Geminicoccus roseus DSM 18922: one gene and its partner. The main gene of each other region encodes a partner of the protein of the gene in region 2 in a complex. Links are inferred from orthologs where the notes say so. Each region holds a gene or a part of one and is shown on either strand. Other genes may lie near its edges.

Evidence for each region.
Region 1: the proteins of GEMRO_RS0102500 (region 2) and hfq are in contact, whole or in part, in a crystal structure (PDB 3VU3), measured with the Escherichia coli proteins. The link is inferred for Geminicoccus roseus DSM 18922 from one-to-one orthologs.

The regions. Positions count from the first base shown.
Region 1 is NZ_KE386572.1:2,744,255-2,747,565, reverse strand. What follows is about bases 312-3,309. They hold hfq (RNA chaperone Hfq), read right to left. Parts: upstream 1,971-3,309; coding sequence 1,653-1,970; downstream 312-1,652. Other genes in these bases: trkA (Trk system potassium transporter TrkA), read right to left, coding at 3,117-3,309; GEMRO_RS0113830 (D-amino-acid transaminase), read right to left, coding at 2,209-3,078; hflX (GTPase HflX), read right to left, coding at 329-1,675; mazG (nucleoside triphosphate pyrophosphohydrolase), read left to right, coding at 312-332. In the rest of the region: more of mazG, read left to right, coding at 1-311; more of trkA, read right to left, coding at 3,310-3,311. UniProt on the Escherichia coli protein: RNA chaperone that binds small regulatory RNA (sRNAs) and mRNAs to facilitate mRNA translational regulation in response to envelope stress, environmental stress and changes in metabolite concentrations.
Region 2 is NZ_KE386572.1:245,662-248,890, reverse strand. What follows is about bases 298-3,213. They hold GEMRO_RS0102500 (catalase), read right to left. Parts: upstream 2,849-3,213; coding sequence 746-2,848; downstream 298-745. Other genes in these bases: GEMRO_RS32260 (AI-2E family transporter), read right to left, coding at 2,928-3,213; GEMRO_RS32265 (hypothetical protein), read left to right, coding at 298-717. Outside these bases: more of GEMRO_RS32265, read left to right, coding at 1-297; more of GEMRO_RS32260, read right to left, coding at 3,214-3,229.

The DNA of each region.
Region 1 (3,311 bases), 2.5 Mb from region 2 along the record:
AGCGGGCGGCGCGGGTCGGCTTCGACTGGGGGGCGCTGGCGCCGGTGGTCGCCAAGATCCGCGAGGAACTGGCCGAGGTCGAGGAAGCGGCCGATCCCGCCCATCAGGCCGAGGAAATCGGCGACCTCCTGTTCGCGGTGGCCAACCTCGCCCGACACCTCAAGGTCGATCCCGAGGAGGCGCTGCGCGGCACCAACGCCAAGTTCGAGCGCCGCTTCCGCGCAGTGGAGGCGGCCGCCCGGGCAGCCGGCCGCGACCCGGCCGACTGCACGCTGGACGAGCTGGATGCCTGGTGGGACGAGGCCAAGCTCGCCGAGCGCGCAAAGGCCTAGCCCGGCGGGGCCAGCCGGGCTTCCAGGCGCCGCTTGACGTCGTCGGCCAGCAGCACGGACAGATGGGTGCCGTCCTCGGCTTCCGCCTTGGCCAGCACCTCGCCATTGCGGAACAGCCAGGCCAGGGTCTCGCCGTCCTCGTGCGGGACCACGACCTCGGTCGGGACGGCGCTCTCGGCGAGCTTCGCCTCGATCGCCTGCAGCAGCCGGTCCTGCCCCTCGCCGGTCCAGGCGGAGACCGCCACGGTGTCAGGGGAGCGGGCAAGTTCCGGCTCCAGCGTCGCCCGCCGCTCGGCATCGAACAGGTCGATCTTGTTCCACACCTCGATCATCCGCCGGCCCCGGTCCATCTCGTCGATGCCGAGTTCGTCCAGCACCTTGCGGACGTCCGCGTCCTGCGCTCGGGTGTCCTCGTGGGCCACGTCGCGGACATGCAGGACCACGTCGGCCGAGAGCACCTCCTCCAGGGTCGCGCGGAACGCGGCGACCAGCGAGGTCGGCAGTTCGGAGATGAAGCCCACCGTGTCCGACAGGATCACCTTGCGGCCATGCGGGAGGCGGATCAGGCGCATGGTCGGATCGAGCGTGGCGAACAGGAGGTCCTTCGCGAAGACCTCGGACCCGGTCAGGCTGTTGAACAGGGTCGACTTGCCGGCATTGGTGTATCCCACCAGCGCCACCACCGGATAAGGCACCCGCTCGCGCGCCCTGCGGTGCAGGCTGCGGGTGCGCTTGACATCGGCCAGCTCGCGCTCGAGCTTGACGATCTTGTCCGCGATGATCCGCCGGTCCAGTTCCAGCTGGCTTTCACCCGGACCGCCCAGAAAGCCGGCGCCGCCACGCTGCCGCTCCAGATGGGTCCAGGAGCGCACCAGCCGCGATTTCTGGTAGTTCAGCGCCGCCAGGTCGACCTGCAGCACACCCTCGCGGGTGCGGGCGCGTTCCCCGAAGATCTCCAGGATCAGGCCGGTGCGGTCGATGACCTTGCACTTCCACTTGCGCTCGAGATTGCGCTGCTGGCCGGGCGAAAGGGCGCCATCGACCACCACGAGGTCGATCTCGTCCTCCTTCACCCGGGCCGCGATCTCGGCCACCTTGCCCTCCCCCATCAGGGTCGCTGGCGTCAGCTGCCGGAGCGGGGCCAGCTCACGGTCGACCACGTCGAGCGAGATCGCCTGCGCCAGTCCTGCCGCCTCGTCGAGACGTGCGGCAGGCGAGCGCAGCCGCTCCCGGTCGGTAAGAAGATAGGGATGGATCACTAGGCAGCGACCGCTGCCTTCTGCCGTTTCGTTACCTATGACTCGATCGTCCCGTTGGGGCTCATTCTTCCCGCGTGTCCTCATCCCGGCCCCGGTCGCCATAGGAGCCACGCTCGGCTCCCGGCCCCTGCCCGGGCACCGAGCCCGGAGGTGCGTCATAGAGACGGACCGCCGACGAAGGCATCACGGTGGACACTGCATGCTTGTAGACCAGCTGCACGTGACCGTCACGTCGGAGCAGCAGGCAGAAATTGTCGAAGGAGCCAATCACACCCTGGAGCTTGACACCGTTGATCAAGAATACCGTAACAGGAATCTTGTTCTTGCGGACGTGGTTCAGGAATACGTCCTGGAGATTCTGCTGCTTCTCGGCTGCCATCCGAGTACCTTTCGGTGAATTTGAAGGTACCGCGCTGGCAGGGCGACATGCGCCTCTGCTTCGCACGGCCGGGTACGGTCCGCATTCTATTGCGCGATCCGACCACATTTTTTCCTTCGGAACTCAGGACATAGCTATCGGGCCAAAGGTCGGCAAGCGCCATTGGTGCAAGATGGATGATTATATCCGCAAGCGTTATGTTTGCCGATTGTGACCAGAAGGTCCGTGCCGGCTGCAGTCATCTATGGGCGGGAAGACCGCAGCGTTCGGCATAGCAGGCCATCAGCCGGCGGGTTGTCTCGCCGGGCATGCCGTTGGCCACCGGGCGGCCGTCGATGCGGGTCACCGGCAGCACGAGCGACGTCGCGCTGGTGAGGAACGCCTCGCGGGCTTTGGCCAACTCACCCAAGGTGAACGCACGCTCCTCGACCGCGATGCCCTCCGCCCTGGCCAGTTCCAGCACCACCGAGCGGGTGACCCCGCCCAGGATCGCCGGTGTCGCCGGATGGGTGCGCAGCACCCCGGCCGCATCGACGATCCACGCATTGGTGCTGGAGCCTTCGGTCACCACCGCCTCGGTGCCCTCGCCGCTCACCAGCCAGGCTTCCCGCGCTCCGGCCTGCTGGGCCTCCTGCTTGGCCAGGACGTTGGGCAGAAGGCCGGTCGACTTGATGTCGCAGCGGCCCCAGCGCTGGTCCGGCGCCGTCACCACGCCGGCCCCCTGCTCCCGCTCCAGCTGGCTGGGCAGGCTCAGGCGGCGCACGGTGACCACCAGGGTCGGCCGGGTGCTCGCGGGAAAGGGATGGTTGCGCGGCGCCGCCCCACGGCTGACCTGGATGTAGATCAGGGCATCCTTCAGGGCGTTGCGCGCCAGGGTCTCCTGGACGATCCGCAGGAGCGCCGCCTCCGAGCAGGGCTGGGCGATCTGCAGTTCCCCCAGTGAGCGGCGCAGCCGCGCCAGGTGGCGGTCCGCGTCGATCAGCCGGCCGTTGATCCGCTTGAGGACCTCGTAGATCGAATCGGCGAACTGGAAGCCGCGGTCCTCGATGGAGACGGAGGCCGCGGTGATCGGCAGGTAGCGACCGTCGACATAGGCGATCCGGGCCATGGGGCAGCTTTCCGAAGGAACGTCACGAAGGATGAGGATCAGAGATAGTCGAAACGGACCGCCACCGCCTGTTCCAGGCTCTTGATCTGGTCGCCCCGGGCGATCGCGATCAGCCGGTCCCGGGCCCGCAGCACCGTGTCCGGGCGGGGCACGATGTACTGCCCCTCGCGCAGCACCGCGCCGATGATCACGCCGTGCGGCAGGCGGCCCTTCTCCAGCGGCTTGCCGACCAG
Region 2 (3,229 bases):
GCGCTGCGCCATGGGCTTTGCGCCCGCGAGATCCGGGTGCTGGCCGGCGAGGATGCCGAGGCCTATGAGCGCCTGCGCCTGGCGATGCTGGACCGCTGCGCCGGCGACGACGATCCCTTGCGCATCTGCCTGACTGAATTGCTGGTCGACAATGTCTGGCGGCAGTTCCGTTTGTCCCGCCAGGAGACCGAGCAGCACGCCAGGCTCGACGCCGAAGCCGACCACCTGGCCGGCGAGGGCGGACCGGCGCCGGACGGCCAGCAGCGCCTGGTGCATCTGGCCCGCTACCGCGCCCAGCACCTGCGCGAGTTCAAGGAGTTGATGGCGAACCTGGACGGCCGCCGCCCGCCGGTCCCCCAGGCGAGCGAACCCGGCGCCGATCCGTGGCGAAACGAACCCGGGACGGATGGCGACGACGACCCCGAGGACGAGGCCTGGGACGAGGACGGCCAGGCCGGGGACGGTTGGGAGGGCGACCAGCCGGAAGCCCGCCCGGCGGCAGCGGCCGGACGACCAAACGAACCCGGCAACCGCCGGCACCCCCAGCCGGCCACCCCGGCGGCTCTGTCCCCGGCCACCCTGTCTGCCGCCGAGCGCAGCGCCCGGGACCGGCAATATTGGGAAGACTATCTGGACGCCAAGCTTGCCGCCTTCGCCCGCTGGGAGCGCCCGAAAGGCCTGCCGGCCCCGCAGGTGCCAGGCCCGAAGGCCGGCTGAGCCGGCCCCGGCCTCCAGGCGCCTTGGCTCAGGGGATCAGGCGCACCTTTGGCTCGCGCGCCCAGATCCGCTGGTTCTTGGCCGCCGCCACGAACCGGTCGGCACCGCCGTTCGGGCCGATCTGCACCACCCCGTCGTCGCGCATGGCGGGCTTGATCCCGGCTGCCTCCAGAAGCGGCTCGGCCGGCTGGGAGAAGCCGATCACCTTCAGGTGCTGCCAGGCGTCGTGGGTGAACGCCACCGCGGCCTGTTCCAGCAGCAGATCGGCGATCCCCTGCTCGGCAGCCAGGATCACCACCGCGTCGAACAGGACCGACGGCCCGCCGGCCAGCTGGAAGTCGGCCATGATCCTGCTGCCGTCGGCGGCCTTGGCCCCGCCGACCTTGGGCGCGATCAGCTTGAGCTTGGCGCCCTCGGCGGTGACCGCCTGCTTCACCTGGTCGACCAGAGCGGCATCGACGCCGTCGGTGATCAGGCAGCCGACCATGCGGCCCTGGATGGTTTTGGGCGCCTTCTGGATGATGCTGAGCGCCGGGGAGGGCGGCAGGTCGTGGCGCGGCTGGGCGGCCGCCGGCGGGGCGTCCGGCAGGGTCTCCAGGCCCAGGCCGTTCGCGACCCGCCTGGCCAGCGTCTCGTCGACATGGCGCAGGTGCCCCACGATCCGCTCGCGGATATAGGGGGTCTCGACCTTGCTGAGCTCGAAGCTCAGCGCCAGGACCATGTGGTTCTGTTCGGTCTCGGTCTGGCTGCGGAAGAACTGGCCGGCCTGGGAATAATGGTCGGCAAAGGATTCGGCGCGCAGCCGCACCGCCTGGCCGTCGTTCTGCCGGGGGAAGGTGGTGAAGCCCCGCTCGGGGCATTCCCGCGGGGTATCGCCGCCGCCCAGCGAGTTCGGCTCGTAGGCGACCCGGCCCTTCGGCACGCTCATCTGCATGTGCCCGTCGCGCTGGAAGTTGCGCATCGGGCAGACCGGCCGGTTGATCGGAATCTGGTGGAAGTTAGGCCCGCCCAGGCGCTTGAGCTGGGTGTCCAGGTAGGAGAACAGCCGGCCCTGCAGCAGCGGGTCGTCGGAGAAGTCGATGCCGGGCACGATGTTGGCAGGACAATAGGCGACCTGCTCGGTCTCGGCGAAGAAATTGTCCGGGTTGCGGTCCAGGACCATCTTCCCGATCATCTTGAGCGGCACGACCTCCTCGGGGATGATCTTGGTGGAATCCAGGACGTCGAACTCGAACGCGTCGGCGGTGGCCTGGTCGAACAGCTGGACGCCCAGCTCCCATTCGGGAAAGTCGCCGCTCTCGATCGCGTCCCACAGGTCGCGGCGGTGATAGTCCGGGTCGGCGCCGCTGATCTTGAGCGCCTCGTCCCACACCACCGACTGCATGCCGAGCTTGGGCCGCCAGTGGAACTTCACGAAGGTCGCCTGGCCTTCGGCGTTCACGAAGCGGAAGGTGTGGATGCCGAAGCCCTCGATCATCCGGAGCGAGCGCGGGATCGCCCGGTCGGACATCGCCCACATGATCATGTGGATGCTTTCCGGCATCAGCGAGACGAAGTCCCAGAACGTGTCGTGGGCCGAGGCCGCCTGCGGGAAGCCCCGGTCCGGCTCCATCTTCACCGAGTGGATCAGGTCCGGGAACTTGATGGCGTCCTGGATGAAGAACACCGGGATGTTGTTGCCGACGAGGTCCCAGTTGCCTTCCTGGGTATAGAACTTCACCGCGAAGCCGCGCACGTCGCGCGGCAGGTCGACCGAGCCAGCCCCGCCGGCCACGGTGGAGAAGCGGGCGAACACCCGGGTCTTCTCGCCCGCGCGCTGCAGAAAGTCGGCATGGGTGTACTCGGCCAGGCTCTCGTACAGCTCGAAATAGCCGTGCGCGCCACTGCCGCGGGCATGCACGATCCGCTCGGGAATGCGCTCGTGGTCGAAATGCATGATCTTCTCGCGGAGCACGAAGTCCTCGAGAAGGGTCGGCCCGCGCACCCCGTTGCGCAGCGAGTTCTGGTTGTCGCTGATCGGGATGCCCTGGTTGGTGGTGAGCCTCGGGTGGCCGCCGCCCGCCCGCTCGTGCAGCTCGCCGCCATGGCCGCGCAGGTCGGGGTCCTGCAGGCTGGATCGATCGTCGTGCATAAGTTCGCTCCGGACGGGCAGCAGATGGGGAAGTGTACCCCAGCCAACCGGTCCTGGCAGCCGAAGTTCCTGCTGAGGCTCAGGGCCGGCGCGGGTTGGAGAGCAGGGTGGCGATCCAGCGCGTGGCCGGGAAATGCTCGCACACGATCACGAGGGTGGTGGTGACCGGGATCGCGATCAGCGCCCCGGCGATGCCCCAGACCCAGCTCCAGAACGCCAGCATCACCACGATCGCGATCGGCGAGAGCGACAGGCTGTGGCCCTGCAGCATGGGGTAGACGAAGTTGCTCACCGCCAGCTGGATCAGCAGGAAGCCGGCGAACACCACCGCCGGCATGGTCCAGCCGTCGTACTGGATGATCGCGTAGAGCGTGGGCGGGA